Regions from separate parts of the Rhodococcus erythropolis R138 genome, predicted to be linked through region 3. Evidence: riboswitches for the same ligand, from Rfam matches in the RefSeq annotation. Region 3 holds a riboswitch; each other region holds the start of a gene.
The links. A riboswitch is a leader RNA that binds a small molecule or an ion and turns the genes downstream of it on or off. The one in region 3 is predicted to bind thiamine pyrophosphate.
Positions count from the first base shown of each region.

Region 1 (2,262 bases), 320 kb from region 3:
TCGACGCTCCAACGACTGGTCCTGGTACCACTGCGTCGCTCCGAGCGGATCCGACACGGATGAGAGCACCCACCTCGGATCATGCGGATCGATCGCGAACTCTGGTGAATCCCAGTCGATGTCGAGATAGGGATCGAAACTGCGGGCAACTGAGCCCTCGGACAAAGTCTGCAGTACCTGGCGGTACGGCTTTTCCACTTCGATCGACGCTGACCGAGCCATCGGTGTCTCCTCACGGCCAGTCCGTCGATTGGAGTCGACGGACTTGAATGAGGTCAAACATAATGGGACACCGCGTCCCACGCAACCCCTTCAGGGGCCTGATTTCAGACCCGCCGCACCGGGATGATCTCGCGAACCTTCTCGTCTCGGAGATACAGACCCGCCCACATGACGATTCCGGTGTAGACGGCAAACAATGTCGTGCTCAGCAGAGGCTGTTCCGCTCGAAGGTTGGTCAACACGGCTCCGCCCAGGTAACCGGTGAGCAGAATCGCGCCGAGTATCGACGTTCGCGGAATCACGTACAGCGCAAGGCAGATCAGTTGCACCACCCCGGCCGTCAATGCCAGCGAGTCCGGCAACCCAAGTTCGGCGGAGGCGTCCTTGACGGTCTGAAGGTTGAGAATGTGAATGATGCCGTCGAAGAGCATGAAAACGACGAACAGCCCACTCAGGACGTATCCGACCTTGCGAGCCGTGGCCGAAGGTGTCGTCGTCGTGGCGTTACCGGAAACAGTTTCGTTGTGGACGGGCTGGGTGGTCATCGGAGTCTCCTGGGGCGAAGGCGAGCGGCCGGTTGCCACTTCGCTTGCAATTACGACTCCCGAGCGATCGAAAACTCATCGCGCCGGCCGTTACTACACACCCGGCGTTCGGGACGATTCACCTCACGTGGTCTGATGGACGGTGACACGGGGTGCCGAAAAAGTCGGCTGAGATCAGACCCGATGAACCTGACCAGTTAGCACTGGCGGAGGGATGTCGACATGACCGAACAGCAATTTCAGCGCGCATTGAACCTCGACGAGCAGATCGTTCTGATCACCGGTGGCGCCCGCGGGCTCGGCGCCGCACTGAGCCGAGCATTCTCCCGCTCGGGCGCCCGCGTAATCGTGAACTACAACAAGAGCCGCGATGCCGCCGAGGCCCTGGTCGCCGAACTGGGTGAGGATCGCACCTTCGCAGTCCAGGCGGACGTGACGGACCGCAGTTCCGTCGACCAGTTGTTCTCCGCTGCACGCGAGAGATTCGACGCACCGATCTCGACCGTGGTCGACAATGCACTGGTCGACTTCTCGTTCAACGGCGATGCCCGGCCGAACGCGGACACGATCACCTGGGCCGACTTCGACTCTCAACTACGCGGAGCTGTTGCCGGAACACTCAATACCACCCAGGCAGCGCTACCAGGCATGCGCGAACTCGGCTTCGGCCGAATCATCACTGTCGGAACAAATCTGGTCCAGAATCCGGTAGTTCCGTACCACGACTACACCGCTGCCAAGGCCGCACTGTTGGCACTGACACGGACGCTGTCCGCCGACCTCGGTCCGGACGGGATCACAGTCAACATGGTCTCCGGCGGCTTGCTCCGCACCACCGATGCGAGTGCCGCGACACCGGAAGCCGTGTTCGACATGATCGCGGCAAGCACTCCCCTGCGCCGAGTCACGACGCCGGACGAATTTGCCGACGCTGCACTCTTTTTCGCCTCCCCATGGTCGCGGGCCGTGACCGGCCAGAATCTGGTTGTCGACGGCGGACTCGTCAAGAACTGATGGGCGCACAGCTACGGATAGGTGCGTTCCTGCTCGGTTGCGGGCATCACAGTGCGGCGTGGCGACACCGCGACTCACCGGTCGAAAGTCTCGGTGACATCACGTATTACGAGTCGCTCGCCCAGATCGCCGAACGCGGCAAGCTGGACGCCGTTTTCTTCGCTGACGGTCACAGTGTTCGAGAACCCGAGTCTGGTGCGTCGTGGTTTCTCGAACCGATCACCGCGTTGACTGCCATGGCACGAGCGACGGCGAACGTCGGCCTGGTCACCACCATCTCCACGACCTTTTACACGCCATTCCACGCGGCACGACTTTTGGCATCGCTCGACCACATCAGCGGCGGACGGGCCGGATGGAACGTCGTGACCTCGATGTTCGACCAGGAGGCGCGCAACCACGGACTCGAGGCGATGCCCGATCACGCATCCCGATATGAACGAGCCGACGAATTTGTCGAAGTGGCCCTCGCATTGTGGGA
Region 1 covers NZ_CP007255.1:3,096,625-3,098,886, reverse strand. The annotation lists gene H351_RS14450 (AurF N-oxygenase family protein) at 1-222, opposite strand, end outside; gene H351_RS14445 (DoxX family protein) at 327-767, opposite strand; TPP riboswitch at 906-999, shown strand; gene H351_RS14440 (3-oxoacyl-ACP reductase) at 1,017-1,781, shown strand; gene H351_RS14435 (LLM class flavin-dependent oxidoreductase) at 1,781-2,262, shown strand, end outside.
Region 1: it holds a riboswitch for thiamine pyrophosphate, as region 3 does, so the genes downstream of both, H351_RS14440 (3-oxoacyl-ACP reductase) here and H351_RS13030 (TenA family protein) in region 3, are expected to answer to the same signal.

Region 2 (2,262 bases), 2.6 Mb from region 3:
CCGCCTGTTCCGGTGATGAGCCGGGAACCGAAGGTGCGGCCAGCGATAGTGAGAAGGTCCTGCTCAGCCACCCTGCACCGCCGTGAGGATCTCGATTTCCCAACCACGTCCGACGGATTCGTCCCAACGCCCGCGAGGAAAGAGCGCACCGTCGACGGCGACGGCGATACCCTTGCTCGGCAACTCGAGGTGCGTCAGTAGCTCGGTCACCGTGACTGCTCGATCGAACTCGAGATCTTCGCCGTTGACGGTGATCCCGATCGGGACCTGCTCACTCATGAATTTTCCTTAACTACTGCGAACCGCTCGGGTTCGGTTCCTTTTACCTCGACCAAAGATGTGCCGTTCAGCAACGCGACCGTCGCATCGGCGGTGACGGGCGTCAGCAGGACACCGTTGCGTCCGTGTCCGGTGGAGACGACAACACGATCGGACACGCGCCCGATCAAGGGCAGGTTGTCCGGCGTCATGGGACGCAGGCCTGCCGCGCATTCGTACAGTTCGTATTCGCCGATCGCCGGCATCAGTGTCTCGGCGTCGTTGATCAGGTCCCGTACTCCGGCCATCGTGACCTGTGTGTCCTCACCGGACTCGTATTGTGTTGCGCCGACGACGATTCCGTCACCGCGCGGGACGAGGTAGGCGGGCCGCCCGTGGACGCTTCCGCGGATGGTGCGGCTGGGCGCCGGGGTGACTCCAGGCCTACTCCGCAGGCGAAGGATTTCGCCCTTGACCGGGCGTACCGGTAACCCGGGCCACAGCTTGGGTGACGCGATACCGGCGGTGAGCACGATCTGATCGGTATCGAGTTCGGCGAGGTCGTTGACGGCACGCGCGATCAATTCGACGCCGGATTCCGCACAGGCCTTCTGCAACGCGTCCAGCAGAAGTCTGTTGTCGACGGCGGACTCACCGACAGCCATCAGTCCCGACCGGATGCCCCGGCCGAGCATCGGTTCGAGTTCGCGGATGCGGGCGCGACCGAGAACTTCGAGTTCATGGCCCTGCGCGGTCACCCACTCGGCGATGGTCTGCAGGTCCTGCGCGTCGGCCGCATCGAGTGCAACCGTCAGCGAACTGTCCGCGGTGAAGACCGATGGCCCGAACTCTCCGAGCTCCTCACCGAACGTCGGCCACCGTTCCAGGGACGCTGCACCAACCGTCAACGCTGTCTCTTCACCCGGCCAGCCTTCGGAAAGCGGGGCGAGCATTCCGCCTGCCACCCACGAAGCACCTGATCCAATGGACGGGTCGTACAACCGAACGGACCACCCGTCGCGGGCTGCTCGCCACGCAATGGCGAGACCGATGACACCGCCACCGACAACCGACACCGTACGAGCGTGTGTACTCACGAAACTCCACCTCCACTTCCTGCGCCGGCATGATCCGGGTCAGGTCTGACGGTCGGGATCTGGTCGCGATCCCCTCTCAGCCCCACGAACCTCGCAGTCACGACAAAAAGTGACGGCGACGTTTCAGGACTCCCGTGTCGAACCTTGCTCCCTAGAGGCTACCGTTTGCTCCGTGCACCCCACACATCCCAGTAACGTCATCGACCGGCGCGAGCGCCTGGCAGCAGCACGGCTGTACCTGTGCACCGACGCGCGCCGCGAGAAAGGCGACCTCGCGCAGTTCGCCGAGGCAGCATTGTCCGGCGGAGTCGACATCATTCAATTGCGTGACAAGGGCTCTGCCGGTGAGCGCGAGTTCGGCCCGCTCGAGGCCAAGGACGAACTGGTAGCACTGGGCATTCTCGCGGCCGCAGCGCGACGCCACGGCGCATTGTTGGCCGTGAACGATCGCGCGGATCTCGCGATGGCTTCCGGTGCCGACATCCTCCACCTCGGGCAGAACGACATTCCCGTCCCCTACGCACGAACCGTTGTCGGTGAAGACGTCGTCATCGGGCGTTCGACGAGTAGTCGCGCGCAGGCGAGTCTGGCCGCAATCGAAGAGGGCGTCGACTACTTCTGCACCGGGCCGGTCTGGGCGACACCGACCAAACCGAATCGAAGTGCGTCCGGTCTGGAACTGGTTCGATCGACCGCCGACGCCGCACCGCCGCGCCCCTGGTTCGCAATCGGCGGCATCGACGAGGAACGCCTGCCGGAGCTGCTCGATGCCGGTGCCACGCGCATCGTCGTCGTGCGTGCAATCACGCAGGCGTCGGATCCGCAGGCGGCTGCGCAGCGCCTCGCCGCGGCCGTCGCTGGACGCTGAAAACCGGTAACTGGCGACCGTCAACTGTTTGCCGGGCGA
Region 2 covers NZ_CP007255.1:5,368,913-5,371,174, forward strand. The annotation lists gene thiG (thiazole synthase) at 1-71, opposite strand, end outside; gene thiS (sulfur carrier protein ThiS) at 64-279, opposite strand; gene thiO (glycine oxidase ThiO) at 276-1,355, opposite strand; TPP riboswitch at 1,355-1,501, opposite strand; gene thiE (thiamine phosphate synthase) at 1,528-2,223, shown strand.
Region 2: it holds a riboswitch for thiamine pyrophosphate, as region 3 does, so the genes downstream of both, thiO (glycine oxidase ThiO) here and H351_RS13030 (TenA family protein) in region 3, are expected to answer to the same signal.

Region 3 (2,262 bases):
TGGCGCGCTCGGCCCCGTAGACGGAGGTCGCGGGAGGACTCTGGGCAATCGCACGATGGAACAGACCTTCGGCGCTCGGACAGGTCATGAGCGTCGTGATGGATCCTGCGCCGGACGACTCACCGAACACCGTCACCGCACTCGGGTCACCCCCGAAGGCGTCGATGTTGTCTCGAACCCATTCGAGTGCCGCAATCTGGTCTCGCAGACCACAGTTCGATTCGAAAACGGTATCCGCGGTGGAGAATCCAGACAGGTCCAGGAATCCGAGGGCACCGACGCGATAGTTGAAGGAGACGAGAACGACGTCACCGGTTTCAGCCAGATGACGGCCGTCGTAGATCGTTTGGGCGGCGGACCCGAGGCAGTAGGCGCCGCCGTGAATCCACACCATCACCGGTCGCGGCGTGCCGTCGGGGCGCGGGGCCCACACGTTGATCGACAAGCAGTCCTCGTCGATTTTGAAGGCCCGATCGATCGGAACCGCCGGGCTCTGGCCCTGCGGCGCGATCGGCCCGAACTCACGACAGTCGCGCACCCCGTCCCACGACTCAGCGGGTTGCGGCGCGCGGAATCTCCGTTCACCCACCGGCGCTGCTGCGTAAGGCATGCCCTTCCACGCGAATATTCCGCCATCCGGATACCCGCGGGCGTCTCCGCCGCGGGCACGGATCACGAGTGTTCCGTCCTCGCCGAGATTCGGTCGAACGTCGGTCTCCATGTCTGAATCCCCTCCCGACCCGCGCGTGTGGCAAACAAGACCAAACGTACCAACATAAGGCCGATGTGCGCCGACTACTCAACTGCCAGGTAGGCGCCGACGAAGCAGAGGCTCGGTGTTAAGGTCGCCTAGTTCTGACACGGGGTGCTCCGCATGGGCGGGGCTGAGAACACACCCGGGAACCTGATCAGGTAATGCTGACGAAGGGATGTCATGGCTACTACGCAGCCTGCATACAATTCTGCCGAAAACTCGGTGGCCACAGCGCCGTCGACGGATCGGTTCACCGATCGGCTCTGGGCCGAGACGAAGGTCCTCCGCGAGTCGATCGACTCACTGGAGTTCCTCGAACGCCTCGGCGACGGAACATTGCCTCTCGACGCGTTTCGCACGTACATCGAGCAGGACAAGCTTTATCTCGAGGGGTATTCGAAAGCGTTGTCCCTGGTCGCGGCCCACGCCCCGGATCCGCAGTCCGCGGGCTTCTGGTCGAATTCCGCGTCCACGGCAGCGACAGTGGAATCTGCGCTTCACGACGGACTTCTCACCGGTGGAATTCTTCCAGCGGGATCGGGAAGGCTCGAGCATTCGCAGGCCTGCCTGGGATACGTCTCGTATCTGACGGCGACTGCGGCAACTGCGCCTTACCCGGTCTCCGCAGCGGCAGTACTCCCCTGCTTCTGGATCTACGCCGAGGTCGGTCGCGATCTTGCCGCTTCAGCGCGCGCGGTACTCGACGCCGATCCGTCGCATCCGTACGCACAGTGGGTCACGACGTACGACGCACCCGAATTCCACGAGTCGGTGGCGCAGGCCCGCGTACTGGTCGATGCTGCGGCCGAAGCAGCCACCGAGACAGAGCGTGAGGCGATGAGTGAAGCATTCCGCATCGCCAGTCGCTACGAGTTGATGTTCTGGGATTCCGCACTCCACCAGCAGCCTTGGCCGGCGTCGTGATGTCGTTTGCGGCGCTACGCCGCACACTTGCCACGTCTGCCGCGATCGCAGCCGCATTCACAGTTCTGACCGGATGCGCCGCTGACACCGGCTCTTCCGACGGGACCATTCGGTTCGCACTCGACTGGACCCCGAACACGAACCACACCGGTTTGTACGTTGCACTCCAAGAGGGCTACTTCGAGGACGCCGGTCTGGACGTCTCGATCCTGCCGTACAACAACACCTCTCCCGACACCCTGGTCGACGCCGGCAACGCGGAGTTCGGCATCAGCACACAGAGTCAGGCCACGTTCGCCCGAGCGGCCGGCGCCGCCACGACGTCCGTCATCGCGCCACTTCAGCACCGCGCCACCGGCATCGGTGTGAAGGCGGATCGTGCGGACATCACGCGCCCGCGTGATCTCGACGGAAAGACGTACGCCGGGTTCGGTGATCCCGGCGAAGTCGAAACGCTGCAGCAGATCATCCGCAACGACGGCGGGACCGGGAACTTCACGACGGTCACGCTCGGTACGTCCGCGTACGAAGCCGTGTACTCGGGCCAGGCCGATTTCACGGTCTCCTACTTTGCGTGGGAAGGC
Region 3 covers NZ_CP007255.1:2,780,645-2,782,906, reverse strand. The annotation lists gene H351_RS13035 (carboxylesterase/lipase family protein) at 1-721, opposite strand, end outside; TPP riboswitch at 852-947, shown strand; gene H351_RS13030 (TenA family protein) at 935-1,678, shown strand; gene H351_RS13025 (ABC transporter substrate-binding protein) at 1,678-2,262, shown strand, end outside.